3 regions of the Janthinobacterium sp. GW822-FHT07A03 genome follow, and region 2 is predicted to be linked to each of the others. Evidence: predicted binding sites of a transcription regulator. Region 2 holds the regulator's gene; each other region holds the start of a gene.
What was found. Region 2 encodes FNR, which switches genes on or off when oxygen is low (the NO sensors DNR and NnrR bind a similar motif). Its sites were predicted from a motif close to TTGATNNNNATCAA; they were not measured.
Positions count from the first base shown of each region.

Region 1 (5,337 bases), on a different contig from region 2:
TTCAGGGCCATCGTGCACAGCATGCGTGTAACGGACTCATCCTTGTCTTCAGGCGTGTTGGCGGATTTACGGGGGACAGGGCGCTTATTTTTGGGCATGGCGATCAACAGGTTAAGAAATACGGTCAGGCAAACGGAAACGGGCGCCAGGGCTTTGCCAGGCGCCGGGACGGATCATACAGGCGGACGCGGCCGCCTGATACCTCAATGGTCGGTATCGAACATCTCGTGCAGCTCGTCGAGTAGGTCGGCGGCTTCTTCCTGCGACAGGCCAAGATGCTGGCAAGCAAGTTCGCCGCCCTTGTCCCACTCCAGCGAAGTACTGTTGCCATGGTAGCGCTGAATGCCCTTTTCGGCCAGCAGCGACAGGGCGACGAGCGAGCGGATGGCGTCGTCCGTGGACGGGTCCGCCAGCACCTTGTAGTCGTGGTGGTGCAAAATCGCCCAGGAAACGTCGGAGGACAGGCCCCAGTTGCGCGCCAGCAAGCAGCCGATGGCCGCGTGGTTGGTCTGGTGGCGCGCGTCTTCCAAGGCCGTAAAACAGTTGTGCGCATCGTTGGCCGCCGCCGCATAGGTGTTGACGTAGTCGGGGAAACGGTTCATCAGCAGGGGCACGCCGATGTCGCAGAACAGGCCGAAGGTATGCGCGATATCGGGCGGGGCGATGCGCAGCTTGCGCGAGGTAAATACCAAGGCGCGTGCGCGCTTGGCCGACACATCCCAGAAGTTGGTCAGTTCCACGCCTTCCGCTTCCAGCGCCTGGCGCGCCAGCAAGCCCGTCATCATGGCGCTGCATTGATTGATGCCGAGAAAGTTGATGCCTTGCTCGACGGACTTGGCCTTGCGCGCGGCGCCATAGAACGGCGAATTCGCCAATTTCAGCAGCGCGCCGGACATGCCGACATCGTCGGCGATGATGCGCGCGATGCGGCGCGGCGACGGGTCGTCTTCCGCCAGTTCGCGCTGCAGGTCGACCAGCAGGCTGGGACGCGGCGGGATACGGATGGAACGCATCAAGGCGTCAACCGGATCTTCCTGCACTACCTGCTTTTGCGCTGCCGCTCTCATCATCATTGTCTTGCCTGGTTGTTATCTTGTTGCGCTGCCGCCATCCGCCTCGTGAGCGCCCGGCGCGGTGCCGACGATTATCGCTGTTTATGCGTGGCAATAGTTCATCTGTGCAAACTATTCTGGAAAAAATCCCCGTTTTGGCCTGGTCCACGCCCTATTTTCCGCATTTTGCGACGCTGCCCATCCCGATATTAATGATAAAAACATCAAGTTTTATTTGTTTTTAAGGCGAGACAAGGCGTGCGGCGGAGCGCGTGGCATTACAATTGCCGGATGAAAAAAATCCTCGCGGGTATCGATTTTGCGGACGATTCCAGCAGCGTGGCGCGCCAGCTGATCGGCGTGACCGTGCTGGTCGACGGCGTGGGCGGGCGCATCGTGGAAACGGAGGCGTATGACCGGCTGGACCCCGCTTCGCACACGTATGGCGGCTTGACGCCGCGCAATGCGGCCATGTTCGGCCCGCCCGCGCACGCCTATGTCTACCGCTCGTACGGCATTCACTGGTGCCTGAACTTTGTCTGCCGCGAAGCGGGGCATGGCGCAGGCGTGCTGATCCGTGCCATCGAACCGCTGGCGGGCATCGATGCTATGCGCGAGCGGCGCGGTGTCGAGGATGCGCGGCTGCTGTGTTCGGGGCCGGGCAAGGTGTGCCAGGCGCTCGGTGTCACGCATAGGCAGAACCGCCTGGCGCTCGATGCGCCGCCCTTCATGCTGCTGGCGCGCGAGGAAGAGGTTGCCGTACAGGCGGGGCCGCGCATCGGCATTTCCAGGGCGATGGAGACGCCATGGCGCTTTGTGCTGGCCGGTTCGCGCTATCTGAGCAAACCGATGCACACGCCTGTCATTGAGTTACCTCGCTAGCCGCGCCGGCGCCGGGGCGCATCCTTCGCGCCACGCATGCCGGGCATGCCGCGTAGCGGGCTGTGCAGTGCGCGCCGTTCCTGGGCGGGCATCCTGGCGGGGTCTTGAAAGGCGTCGTCGTCCGCGCTGGCGGGCGTTGCCGGCGCCGCTTGATCCAGGGTAAAGACGTTGACCGCCGCCGACAGTTTGACGGCCTGGTCCTGCAAACTGGCCGCCGCTGCCGCCGCCTGCTCCACCAGGGCCGCGTTTTGCTGGGTGACGCCATCCATTTGCGCCACGGCATGGTTGACTTCCGTGATGCCCGAGGCCTGCTCCGCGCTGGCCTCTTTCACGCGCTGGATGATCTCGTTGACTTGCTGCACCGACGCCACGATGGCGCCCATGCTGTCGCCCGCTTGCTGCACGGCCACGCTGCCGCCATCGATGGTGGTGACGGAGGTGGCGATCAGGGTCTTGATTTCCTTGGCCGCCTGCGCCGAGCGCTGCGCCAGGGTACGCACTTCCGACGCCACCACGGCAAAGCCGCGGCCTTGCTCGCCCGCGCGCGCCGCTTCCACCGCCGCATTCAGCGCGAGGATATTGGTCTGGAAGGAAATGCCGTCGATCACGCCGATAATATCCACGATCTGGCGCGAATTGGCGCGTATCGTCGCCATCGTCGCCACCGCTTGCTGCATCGACTCCCCCCCTTGCATGGCCAGGGTGGAGGCTTGCCCCGCCAGGTCGCAGGCCAGCTGGGCGTTGTCGGCATTGTTGTTGACGGCTTCCGTCAAGGTTTCCATGGCGCTCGACGTTTCTTCCAGCGAACTGGCTTGCATTTCCGTGCGCGCCGACAAATCCAGATTGCCGGTGGCAATTTCACGCGAGGCCGTGTCGATCGATTGCACGGCGCCCATGATGGTGCGCAAGGTCTGGTTCAGGTGGGCGATGGTCTGGTCCAGCACGCGCGACGTGGCGGCGATTTCGTCATTGCCCTGCTTGGGTGCGCCGGCCATCAGCTTGCCCGCCGCCAAGTCTTGCACGGCGTCGGCAATGCCGCGGATTTCCACCAGCATGGCGCGGCGTACCAGCATGGTCACCACGATGGAGGCGAGGATCGACAGCAGGACGGTCAGCAGCAGGCTCCAGCCCAGGCTGCGGAACTCGGCGCTGGCCGTCGTATGGGCCTGGCTGCTGAGCTTTGTTTCCAGGGCAGACAGTTGCGCCAGCTGCGTATTGAACTGGACGAATTGCGTTTCCGCCTTGAGCATGGAATTGGTGGCGATCGACTGGTCCATCTGCGCCATTTCCATGGTTTCCAGCACGGCCTTGCGATAACCGGCCAGGGCCGTGATGGCCGCATCGACCAGGGTGCGCTCGGCACCCGTGGCCGTGGAGCGCAGCGTGGCCAGCTGGGTGCCGATGGCCGCGTGGCGCGCCTTGATCTGTTGCTCCAGCGCATCGAGGCGGGCCTTGGCGAAGCTGCCATTCGTCCACGACAGCAACTGGTACATATTGCCATGCACATGCTTGGCCTCGCCGACGACATCGGCGGCCGCCTTCAAATGCGCGATGCGCACCAGCACCATGTTTTCCAGCGAGGCATTTTGCCGCACCATGCCATACCAGGCACCGGTCGAGCTGAGTATCAGCAGCAGCAAGACCAGGGTGGGCGCCAGCAATAATTTTGGTCCGATGCGTAATTGATTGAGCATGCTTGACTCCTGGCTATGGCTGTTCAAACCGCAGGCGGCGCGCGGCGTTCCTGCGCGCCGCCCCTGCCTTATTTTTTGTAGATACCCGCTTCCAGCACCACATCGTTGACGCGCAGGATGTACGTGGTCTTCGGTTCGATCTTGCCGCTGGTGGGATTCTTGTACTGGTAATCGACCCAGCCCTTGCCCTGTTTTTGCGCCAGCTCAATGATTTCACGCCGATATTTCTTGCCATTCGCATCCGGTACATCCGTCAAATCCTTGCCCACGATGGAAGGATTGATGGGGTGGGCCAGCACGATGCCCGTCTTGATGTCGCGCATGTCCACATACAGCGAGCCCTGCACGAAGTCCGGGTCTTTCGCCGTGATTTTCTTCATCATTTCTTCCTTGCCATGCGCCTTCATGAAGGCGGCACCCCGTTCGGCCATGGCGATGGCGTCTTTTTCCGTTGGTTCGACCGCGGCACTGACGCTGCCGCCGGCAAATGCCAGGCACAGCAGGCTACCCGTGAATAAGCGTTTCATGAAAGCTCCTTGTGATATCGAGGGATGTGTTGCCAAGTCGTAATTTACGTCGCTGGCGGCGCCATCAAATTGCGATGGAACAAACTAAGGTGTTGCTTGTAGGCAGCGTGCAACGTATCGGGAGGCTTGTTGATATGTAGCAATTTGGTTCCTGGTAGCAAGAACTATGATGACTTTCACAGCATGCCGAGATGGACATGGCATGTGGGGGAAGAGGCTGGAATTGGCCGACATGGGCTGATTTCATGAAAGTTATCGCTATTTACAGGCAAGGAGCCGATCGTGTCCGCACTCATTACCGAGCCGTTTTCACCCAAGTTCAAGCCGTATACGCGGCAAACCATTCAACAGGCGCGGCAGTGGGAATGGCTGCCGGAAGAGCAGCGCGAAGCCGTGCAAGTGGTCTCGCACGTCTTGCCGTTTCGCACCAATGAATATGTGCTCGATCAGCTGATCGACTGGAACAACATCCCTGACGACCCCATCTACCGCCTCGTGTTTCCCCACCGCGATATGCTGCCGCCCGAGCAGTACGCGCATCTGCGCGACTTGGTGCTGGTCAAGCAGGACAAGGCCGCCATCGATGCCTATGTGCATGGCTTGCGCCTGGGAATGAATCCCCATCCGGCCGGGCAGATGACGCATAACGTGCCGCGGGTCAACGATGCGCCCGTGCGCGGCCTGCAGCATAAATATGCGCAGACGGTGCTGTTTTTCCCCAGCGCCGGCCAGACGTGCCACGCGTATTGCACTTTCTGTTTCCGCTGGCCCCAGTTCGTCGGCATGGACGACATGAAGTTCGATGCGCGCGAATCGAACGAGCTGGCCGCCTACCTGAAACTGCATCCGGAAGTGACGGACGTGCTGATCACGGGCGGCGATCCGATGATCATGAACACGCGGCAACTGGCCTCCTACCTGGAGCCGCTGCTGGCGCCAGGCCTGGAACACATCCAGAACATTCGCATCGGCACCAAGGCGGTGGCGTATTGGCCGCAGCGCTTTGTCTCGGACCGCGATGCGGATGACTTGATGCGCCTGTTCGAGCGCATCGTCAAGGCGGGCAAGAACCTGGCCGTGATGGGCCATTACAGCCATGCCGTCGAGTTGCGCCAGGATATCGCGCAGCAAGCCGTGAAACGCATCGTTTCCACGGGCGCCACCTTGCGCATGCAGGGGCCG
Region 1 is NZ_JBXAKW010000003.1:234,179-239,515, reverse strand. Features, by position in the region: gene AC1RJW_RS10650 (hypothetical protein) at 1-98, opposite strand, end outside; gene AC1RJW_RS10645 (HDOD domain-containing protein) at 204-1,070, opposite strand; gene AC1RJW_RS10640 (DNA-3-methyladenine glycosylase) at 1,344-1,934, shown strand; gene AC1RJW_RS10635 (methyl-accepting chemotaxis protein) at 1,931-3,628, opposite strand; gene AC1RJW_RS10630 (cache domain-containing protein) at 3,697-4,155, opposite strand; gene AC1RJW_RS10625 (KamA family radical SAM protein) at 4,438-5,337, shown strand, end outside.
Region 1: the regulator FNR is predicted to act here: its motif matches at 4,285-4,298, upstream of AC1RJW_RS10625 (KamA family radical SAM protein).

Region 2 (5,337 bases):
GCATGGCAATCGAAAACCTGTTTGACAGCGCCAGCAGCGTCATGACGGTGGTTTCCTTTACGACGTTCGTGGGCATCCTGTGGTGGACGTTCAGCCGCAGCAATAGCGACTTCGACGCGGCGGCGCGCCTGCCGTTCGCCGACGACGCGCTCGACTATCCGGCCGAGGCCGAGATGAACCTGGCGAAGGAGCGCAACCATGGCTGACTTTACCAATGGCTTCTGGAACATCTACATCATCGTGCTGTCCCTGCTGGGCATCATCGGCTGCGGCGTGCTGCTGTACTCGCAGTCGAAAGTGAAAGTGGCCGCCGGCGCCCCCGCCGACGGCACCACGGGCCACGTCTGGGACGAGGACTTGAAGGAACTCAACACGCCGATGCCGCGCTGGTGGATGTGGCTGTTCTACATCACCATCGTCTTCGCGCTGGCCTACCTGTTCCTGTACCCGGGCCTGGGCAACTATGCCGGCAGCCTGGGCTGGAAATCGACGGGCCAGTACGAAGAAGAGCTGAAGAAGGCGGAAGCCGACTACGGCCCCCTGTTCAACAAGTACCTGAGCCAGGACTTGAAGACGGTGGCCGCCGATCCGCAGGCGCAAGCCATCGGCCAGCGTCTGTTCCTGACCTACTGCGCGCAATGCCACGGTTCGGATGCGCGCGGCAACAAGGGCTTCCCCAACCTGACGGACAAGGACTGGCTGTATGGCGGTGATCCCGACATCATCAAGACCACCATCATGCACGGCCGCAATGGGCAGATGCCGCCGATGGGCGCCGCCCTGGGTTCCGAAAAGGATGTCGAGAACGTGGCCCATTACGTGCTGAGCCTGTCCGGTTCCACCTCGGACCCCGTCAAATCCGTGCTGGGCAAGGCCAAGTTCGGCGCCTGCATGGCCTGTCACGGCGCCGATGCGAAGGGTAACCAGATGCTCGGTGCGCCCAACCTGACGGACAAGATCTGGCTGTACGGCGGCAGCGCCGATACCATCATGGAAACCGTCCGCAAGGGTCGCAACAACACCATGCCGGCCTTCAGCGATTTCCTCGGCGAATCCAAGGTACACGTGCTGTCGGCGTATGTCTGGAGCCTGTCGAATCCCCAGACGCCCGTGAAATGACGTAATGGAACCTCAAGTCATCAAGATGTATGCGGCCCGCGAGCAAATCTACCCTCGCGAGGCCAAAGGACGCTACGCTACCTGGCGATGGGTATGCGTCTGGCTTACCCAGCTCGCGTTCTACGGCTTGCCGTGGTTGACCTGGAATGGCAGGCAAGCCCTGCTGTTCGATTTGACCACGCGCAAGTTCTACATTTTCGGCGTCGTGCTGTGGCCCCAGGATTTCATCTACCTGGCGGCCCTGCTGATCATCTGTGCCTATTTATTGTTCCTCGTCACGGCCATTGCCGGGCGGGTGTGGTGCGGGTTCTCTTGCCCGCAAACGGTATACACGGAAATCTTCCTGTGGGTCGAACGCCGCATCGAGGGCACGCGCAGCGCGCGCATGGCCCTCGACAAGCAGGGCCCCTCCGTGCGCAAGGCGTTCAAGAAGACGGCCAAGCACCTGGTATGGGGCGCCATCGCCCTGTGGACGGGCTTTACCTTTGTCGGCTACTTCACGCCGATCAAGGAACTGGCGCGCGAAGTGACCACCCTCAATTTCGGTCCCTGGGAATGGTTCTGGGTCTTGTTCTACAGTCTGGCAACCTACGGCAACGCGGGCTGGCTGCGCGAGCAGGTGTGCAAATACATGTGCCCCTACGCGCGCTTCCAGAGCGCCATGTTCGACCAGGACACCCTGATCATCACCTACGATGCCAAGCGCGGCGAACCACGCGGCGCCATGAGCAAGAAGGCCGGCAACAACGACAAGCTGGGCGACTGCATCGACTGCACCCTGTGCGTGCAGGTGTGTCCGACCGGCATCGATATCCGCAACGGCCTGCAGTATGAATGCATCGGCTGCGCCGCCTGCGTCGATGCCTGCAACAGCGTGATGGACAAGGTCGACCGGCCGCGGGGACTGGTACGCTACAGTACCGACCATGCGATGGAAAACAACTTCAATTCGCAGCAGATCCGCCAGCGCGCCATGCGCCCGCGCGTGCTGATCTACACTTCCATCCTGGCCCTGATCATCATCGCCGTGTGTACTTCGCTGGCCCTGCGCACGCCGCTGAAAATGGACGTGATCCGCGACCGCGGTTCGATGGGACGCGAAGTGGAAGATGGCATGATCGAAAACGTCTACCGCCTGCAGATCATGAACACCTCGGAGCAAAGCCAGCATTTCAAAATCAGTGTATCCGGTCTGCCGGGCCTGACCTTGTTGACGCGCAATGAAGTGACGTTGCAGCCGACGGAAACGCTGGGCTGGCCGATCCGCCTGCGCGTGCCGCACGGGGTCGGCGAGAAGGGGTCGAACAAGATTGCAATCGAATTGCACTCGCTGGACGACCCGTCGCTGCACGTGCGTGAAAGCGCGGTCTTCATCGTGCCGCGCTAATGCAGGAAGGCCGGTCCCCGCATGGGGACTGGCCAATTAATCAGGAGAAATACCATGTCCGACAGTCTGAAACTGCAACCTCCCGTTGCACCGTGGTACAAGCATCGCTGGCCATGGCTGCTGATGATCGGTCCCGGCCTGTCCGTGGTCGTCGGCAGTTTCATGGGCTATATTGCGTTTACGCAACCCGATGCGCTGGTGGTGGGCGATTATTACAAGCAGGGCAAGGCGATCAACCAGGATTTGAAGCGCGACACGATCGCCAGCGACCTGGCGATGGATACCACCCTGTCGTATGACGTGGCTGCAGCCCGCCTGAGCGGCTCCGTGCACAGCTTCGGCAAGGCGTACCAGGGGCCGTTGCAGTTGCACCTGGCGCATGCGACCCTGCCGGAAAAGGATATCAAGCTGCTGGTGCAACCCGATGCGGCCGGCAATTTTTCCGTGGCGCTGCCGATGCTCGAGCGCAGCCGCTGGCAGGTGCTGGTGGAAAACGACAAACGCGAGTGGCGCCTGTCCGGCATCTGGACCTGGCCCCTGCAGCGCAGCATCGCGCTGCACGCCGATGAAGAACTCTAAGCTTTACTTGCAGACGTCGGTGCCGGCCGTAATAGCCTTCAGTTTTGCCGGCTGCAGGATCTCGATCTCGCGGTTGGAGACGCGCAGCCAGCCTTCCTTCTTGAATTTCGACAATAAACGGCTGACGCTTTCGATGGTCAGGCCCAGGTAGTTGCCGATTTCCTCGCGCGACATGCGCAGCTGGAAATTGCTGCCCGAATAGCCGCGCGCTTCATAGCGCGACGCCAGGTTGACGATGAAGGCGGCAAAGCGCTGCGTCGCCTGCATATTGCCCAGCAACAGCATCACGCTTTGCTCGCGCGTGATTTCCTGGCTCATCATACGGTGGAAATGGCGCAGCAGGGTCGGCATATTACCCAGCAATTGTTCCAGGCTGGAAAACGGGATTTCACACACTTCGCTGTCTTCCAGCGCCACCGCATTACAGTGGTGGCGGTCGGCGCTGATGGCGTCCATGCCCAGCAGTTCACCCGCCATCTGGAAGCCCGTCACCTGCTCTTCGCCGCCCGGATTGATCTGGTACGTCTTGAAGTGCCCCAGGCGGATCGCGTACAGGTTCTGGAACGAGTCGCCGATGCGGAACAACGAGGCGCCGCGCACGATCTTGCGGCGGCGGCCGATGATCTGGTCCAGCCTGTCCATGTCGCCCACATCGAGGCCCATCGGCAGGCACAATTGATGCATGCTGCAGGTCGAGCATCGCGCACGCAACGCTTCCACGTTCACTGTGGGCAAGGTTGGAGTGAGTAGCGCTTCAGTCATGTCGGTACCTTTAAGAAAATGCAATAACAAGTTTACTGCATACAGGGTTGCCGTGTGCCAATTTCACCGCAATTTCGGCGAATAAACGACGTCCAGCCTTTAATTATATGGCAACATCGTCAAAAGCCCATGCGGGGCGGGCAATTTGCGCGGCGCCGCTTGCCAAGTTGATGTATTGATAGGAAAATTCCTGACAGCATTATCTGCCGCCTGTGCCGCACGGTACTGAAAAGGAAATCATGAAGCCTCTCGGCATCAAAGCAAAAGTCGCGCTGGCCACCAGCCTGACCTCGATCGCCATGATCGCGCTGGTCACCATGATCCAGGTGCAGCACATGCGCGACGACTTCACCCGTGTACTGCTGAGCCAGCAGTCGTCGCTGATCAGCCGCACCGCCGCCGAGCTCGACGACAAGCTGGGCATGCTGCTGCAGATCGTCACCCTGACGGCCCGGCAGCAGCCGCCGGAACTGATCGGCCAGCCCGCCCAATTGCGCGAATACTATTCGCGCCGCTCGATGCTGGTGCTGTTCGACGACGTGCTGGTGCTCGACGCGCACGGCGCCGTCGTGGCCGACATGCCGCTGGTCACGGGGCGCGCCGGCATCAACGTCGCCGAGCGCGAGTACTTCCAGACCGTGCTGCGCACGCGCCAGCCCATGATCACCGAGCCGATGCTGGGCAAATCGAGCGGCATGCCCATCGTGCAGATGGTGGCGCCCGTGCTGGCCGCCGATGGCCAGGTGGCCGGCGTGGTGATCGGCGTGCTGCGCCTGTACAAGGACAACCTGCTGGGGCGCCTGCGCTCGGAAAAGATCGGCAAGAGCGGCTATTACTTCATCCTCACGCGCGGCGCCGTGCCGCGCTATGTGCTGCACCCCGATACCAGCCGTTTGCTGCAGCCGCGCCTGCCGAACGCCAACCTGACGACCACCCAGCTGCTGAAGGACGATGGCGAAGGCACCATGGTCAGCACCAACAGCCGCGGCATCACGGCCGTCAACAGCTTCAAGCGCCTGAAATCGGTGAACTGGCTGCTGGCCGCCTCGCTGCCCCTCGACGACGCCTTCGAACCGTTCGACGGCGTGCTGTACCGGCTGGTGCTGTGGAGCATCCTCGCCTCGCTGCTGGCCGCGGCCGTTCTGGGCTGGGTCACCGTGCGCCTGCTCTCGCCCCTGGTGCGCCTGCGCGACACCCTGCAGGCGCTGCGCACCAGCGGCAGCCGCTTCACCCCCGTGCCGGTGCAGCAGCGCGACGAGATCGGCGAGCTGACGGAAGCCTTCAACGGCCTGATGAGCGAGCGCGACCGCCTGCAGCAGGAACTCGAATCGCGCGCGGCGGAGCTGGAACAGGAGCGCGACCGGGCCGAGGCGGCCAACCGCGCGAAGAGCGATTTCGTGGCCAACATGAGCCATGAAATCCGCACGCCCCTCAATGCCGTGCTGGGCATGGTGTATCTGCTGGGCAATACCAAGCTCGATACGGAACAG
Region 2 is NZ_JBXAKW010000002.1:66,767-72,103, forward strand. Features, by position in the region: gene ccoO (cytochrome-c oxidase, cbb3-type subunit II) at 1-1, shown strand, start outside; gene AC1RJW_RS06310 (cbb3-type cytochrome oxidase subunit 3) at 3-206, shown strand; gene ccoP (cytochrome-c oxidase, cbb3-type subunit III) at 199-1,119, shown strand; gene ccoG (cytochrome c oxidase accessory protein CcoG) at 1,124-2,506, shown strand; gene AC1RJW_RS06325 (FixH family protein) at 2,561-3,085, shown strand; gene fnr (fumarate/nitrate reduction transcriptional regulator Fnr) at 3,089-3,847, opposite strand; gene AC1RJW_RS06335 (response regulator) at 4,087-5,337, shown strand, end outside.

Region 3 (5,337 bases), on a different contig from region 2:
GTCAGCCTCGGCAATGAACTGGGGGAGTTCCGCAACCGCCACCTGTGGGCAGCGTATGCCAGCAGCGGCCTCATCATCGGCGCGATTTTCGCGGCGTTCAGCTATTTCGCGGCCATCCTGACGGAAATTACCGGCTTTCCAGCGTCCGCTATCCCCTGGCTGCTGGGTGTCTACGGCATCGCCAACGTGGTGGGCAACGGCGTGGTCGGCCGTTACGCAGACCGCTATACCATCCTCATCATGGTCTGGGGCATGGTCATCCTGAGCATCAGCCTGGCGCTGTTCGCCGTCTTTGCTCACGACAAAACCATCAGCGTCGCCTTGCTGGTCGTCATGGGCCTGGTCGGCATGTCGATGAATCCCGCCATCATCGCCCGCGTGATGAAGACCGCCCACCCAGGATCGCTGGTCAACACGGTGCACACCTCCGTCATCAACATCGGCCTGGGTGCCGGCTCCTGGCTCGGCGGCCTCGGCATCGCCGCCGGCTACGGCCTGCGCTCCCCCCTGTGGGTCGGTGTCGCGCTGGCAGTGCTTGGCCTCATCAGCTTGCTGCCCTACCTCGGGCACAGGTCACGCGATTCGGTGCTGTCACATTAGCGGCTGGCGGCGCGGTTGGCATTGCCAACCGTCCGTTAGCGTTATCTGCGTGCAATAAAAAAGCCGACCACATAATGTAATGTGTCGGCTTTGATACAAGTACTTGATTGTCTTGCGAATTCTTGGTGGGAAGTGCAAGTTTCGAATTAGAAACAAAGTAACCATAGATCACAATAGCCTACGACAGCGAGGGGCAAAATCAGGTAACTTCCGGTATCTTTTTCGCTAAAGTGATCTGACGCCATCTTCCATTGCCCCAAGTTTGCCCCAAGTTTCACCGAAAGTATCACAACCATATGAAGATAAAAAAGTGAAACAACAGAGGTATTTTAACAATTTTTCAGCATTTCCATTTCAGACATCGACCGCTCATGTTTCTCACCAGAATTAGTGCGGCTCAGAAAGTCTCACAGACTTGAACATCGGTGACAATTCAACAGAGCTTGATCTCAATAATTCCCACTCGATGGTCAATGAGGTAGTCAAGTTACTGATTTTTCTTGGATTTTTTGAGCTATTGCTGTTCGATACCATCGAAAATACCATCATTAACAACTTGGTCTTCACCACTTTCATACCATGCTCATGGTCAGGACATGCGAAGAGGAGTATTGACCACATCAGACCGGCAGTATGAACGCCGGCTCACAAATGACAACCGTTTTTTCCAGGTCATCACGTCCCTCGTTTAGCGAGGTCGGCAAGCAGGATCCAGTTCCCCGGGATAGGCAGCCACATCGCCATAATCAATGCCCTGCCCGGAACGGGCATGCATGAGTGCGATACTCGCCGGATGGTTGATCGTATACCAGTACTGCTCGGTACGAACCACTACTTCACGCACATACGCGAGTAAGCCAGTGGCGTAGGCGTAGTACTGGCAATTGAGCATCTCCAGCACATTCAAATACGCCTGATCGTTGCGGTGATACACAAAAAAGTCATAACGTCGCACGCGGGGGATACGACACAGGGGGGCACAGGCAAGCTGGTAGAGACTGACCGCCAGATCCAGCAAAAACAACGGAATGACTGGCATATAGACGATCGAAAGCAACACGATACGGCGCCATTGCACTTGCCTCAGGTAGGGGATCAGCCCAGTCCTCTGGCGCTGCCACTGGTCGTATCCCGTACGTGCCAGCAAAAGACGGCACGGCGTCAATCCGCCGTTGACTGACTTGCGCTGGAACCTCACCTCCTGCTCAAGTTCCTGTTCCAGCTGTCTGATCCTGGCCTGCAGTTCATGGATACGTTTGTTCATGACACGCCTCAAACAAGAAAGAGCAGCATTTGCCAGCCACGACCCGTTCACTTTAACGGTCAAGCAAAGGATCGTCTGTGGATGAATTTGATAAGCATCAACATAACCAGTACAAAGTCCACTCGAGCGTGCCCCATCTTGCCGAAGTTAACTCTGCCGTCCCTCCAGAAATAGTTTTTAATTGGGTAATCACGGCCCGGCAAGTTGCAAAGCATGCTGCACTTTCCTAATATGAAAGGTCTGGCGCCTGGCGCCGCATATGCATTGCTTCCGGGAGCAGCCATGACGCCACTGGACCCACCCCACCACCAGCGCATTCTGGATCTGCTGGACGCCGCGCACGATCTGACATTGGCCACCCTGCGCCCGGATGGCTATCCACAAGCGACAGTGATTAATTATGTGCATGACGATCTGATCCTGTATTCGTGCATTGGTCTGGGCAGTCAAAAGGCGCACAATATCCGCCAACATGACAAGGTCTCTCTGACCATTACCCCACCCTATCAGGACTGGGATCATATCCGGGGCCTGTCGATGGCAGGCAATGCCATCCTTGTCCATGAGGCCGACGAAACGGCACATGTAGCCGACCTGTTGCTGTTTCATTTCCCACAACTGCGACAGCTCATCAATGCAAACGCTGCGCCACCGTGGCCCGGCTTGGTATTTGTGCGCATCACTCCCAGCGTGATCTCCATACTGAACTATGAACTGGGTTTCGGCCACACCGATTTGTTTGAAGTCACTTGACCCACGATGTCATTAATTGTGGGGAACTACATGATGTAAATCATGATTTTTTCGCGCGGAATTTGTTAGGCTGCCTTCATCCATCCAACAGGTGCCCGCCATGAACTATAAAACGATCGTTGTCCATGTTGATGCAACGCCTCAGGCTCACGAACGTACCGTGTTGGCAGGCATAATTGCCCGCAGTCAGCAGGCCCACCTGATCGGTACTGCAACGGCGCCACTGTCGAACCTGTATGAGGCCAGCCGCCGCATAATAGGAGCACTCGAGCGCTTTGACACCCATTCCCGATCTCTCGATGTATCCTGCGAGCGGCGCTTGAGCGACCATGATATCCAAACGAACCTGATACTGCAGGCACGGCAGGCAGACTTGCTCGTGCTGAGCCAAAGCAGCACAGACCACGACGACAGCGGCCTGCCCCCGGATTTGCCTGAACATGTGGCCCTTCATTCCGGCAGGCCGGTCCTGATTGTGCCATGCACGGGCACCTACCTGCATCTGGATCAGCACGCGCTGGTCGCCTGGGATGGCAGCCGGGCGGCCACCCGCGCCGTCGCCGATGCGCTGCCGCTGCTACGCCACAGCCAGCGCGTCACTTTAGTCATGGTCAATCCATCTCCACAGTCCAGCATCCATGCGGGAAAACCTGGTGCCGATATTGCGATATTTCTTGCGCGCCATGACATTCAGGTTCAGGTCATGGCACACACGGCCGCAATCGGTACGTCAGTGGGTGAAGCCCTGCTATCACTGACGGAAAAGCTGCATGCCGACCTTCTGGTGATGGGCGCTTATGGCCATCCTCGCTGGAATGAAATAGTGCTTGGCGGCGCCACGCGCACGCTGCTGCGGTCGATGACACTGCCGGTGCTGATGTCTCACTAGGGCTGCTGGTAACGGACACGGATTGCGTTATCCAACAATGCGACATGAGCGGGCCTCCTCAATAGAAATTACCCAGCCGTTTGATAAATGTCATTTGTACTTTTTCTATTTTCAACTTGCCCCCCTAAACTAAATCAGTTGACACCTCACTACTTTGATACCGTTTTTTCATGTCACGACAGACCAATCTGGAGAAAACTATGCCTGATGTAAACACCAACACGCCGGAACAACTCCACCAGGACACGAAGCATTCCCTGATGAATCGCTACAACGCGATAGCGCAGCACACGCTCGACTGTAGTACCGAGATATCTCGTCTGAATATCCGCTACGCTCAGGAATTGTCGGAGGCCAACATAGACACCATGCTGCTGTGCATGCAAAACTGTAGTCTGGCTCGCCGTTACGAATTGGGATTTGGCTATCTGAAACCACATGTTTCGGCCAACAATGTTTACCGGTCAAACTTGTTCAAGATCATGCTTGACATGCAAAACTCCATACTGGAAGGTGCCAATGCAACGGTATCCGACTACTCTGACGAGTTGCAAAAAATTGCCGTATCCTAGACATGCAACCAATCCAACACGCGTGATCTTCCCCGCTGGTCCTGCAGCGCGGCTCCCGGCGGTTATCGAGAATATGAACGCCTGCTCGCAGTTGCCCCACGATACTGTCCGTCCAGTCGACATTGGACAACGTGTACACGGCGCAGTTTCCCTTGGCGCCGAGGCGGTATACACGGACCTGACAGTAGATGAAGCGCTACGGCATGCACTGATCTGCGAAGAATTGCTGGAGCGTGAACCAATCGAAGTTGTATGGGCATACTGTGTGGCGCAGCACGTCCTACCGCCATGTAACATCACAATACGGGAATTCACCAGGCGCAAGCAACAGCAAGCGGAAAGCGCCGAAAAACTGTGCGACTACGGTTGGTGGATAAAGCGCCTGAAACTACGCAATGCGAGGATGGCCCTTCAGCAGCGCTAACGCCCCGCCACGACGCGCACTGCCTGTCTGGGGGCACGACACTGGCAGTGCGCCAGCTTGTCATGATCGTCCCAACGGCATGCCCACGCATACGATCTGTGTAGAACTGACGGACGTGGCCATTCTTCCGGAAAGGCATTAAATGTCAATATTACATGATCAGGATCAATTGATACCCTGACAACGCAACATAAATCAAGTAACTTGGTCCTACCGTTCGAATGCAATCTTCCCGGGAGTCGGCCATGTACAAAACCATTCTCATGTATGCCGACCAGTTTTCCGGCTTTGAACGACGCCTGGAAGTCGCGGCCGCACTGGCGCAGGAGTATGGGGCCCACCTGATCGGCACGGCAGCCAGCGGTGGCGCGCAACTCGACTATATTGTGTATGGTGTGGCCGCACTCACTCCCCTGTTGCAATTCGACTATGAACCGATGCGCAAAGCAGCCCAGGAACAACTTCGGCAATTCGATGGTCATTGTCGCCGCTTGGGCGTGGCGTCGTACGAAACGCGTTTTCAAGACAGTCATGCTGCCGACGCATTGATACTGCAGTCGCTCTATTGCGACCTGATTGTGACTGGCCAAAGCGATCTGAGCGATCCAGGCCTCGTCTGGTCCACACGGCTGCCCGGGTATCTCGCAATGCACAGCCCCCGGCCCCTGCTGGTTATCCCGGATGGCGATGGGCCGGTAGCAGTTCCCGGGCGCTCCATCGTCATTGGCTGGAATGCAAGTCCTGAAGCGAGCCGCGCTGTGGCTGGGGCCATGCCCCTGTTACTGCGCGCTCAACGGGTGCAGATTATGGTACTCAATCCACATGTGGGGAAGCA
Region 3 is NZ_JBXAKW010000006.1:427,402-432,738, forward strand. Features, by position in the region: gene AC1RJW_RS19440 (MFS transporter) at 1-600, shown strand, start outside; gene AC1RJW_RS19445 (hypothetical protein) at 1,289-1,864, opposite strand; gene AC1RJW_RS19450 (pyridoxamine 5'-phosphate oxidase family protein) at 2,147-2,617, shown strand; gene AC1RJW_RS19455 (universal stress protein) at 2,718-3,506, shown strand; gene AC1RJW_RS19460 (hypothetical protein) at 3,707-4,078, shown strand; gene AC1RJW_RS19465 (universal stress protein) at 4,748-5,337, shown strand, end outside.
Region 3: the regulator FNR is predicted to act here: its motif matches at 2,648-2,661, upstream of AC1RJW_RS19455 (universal stress protein).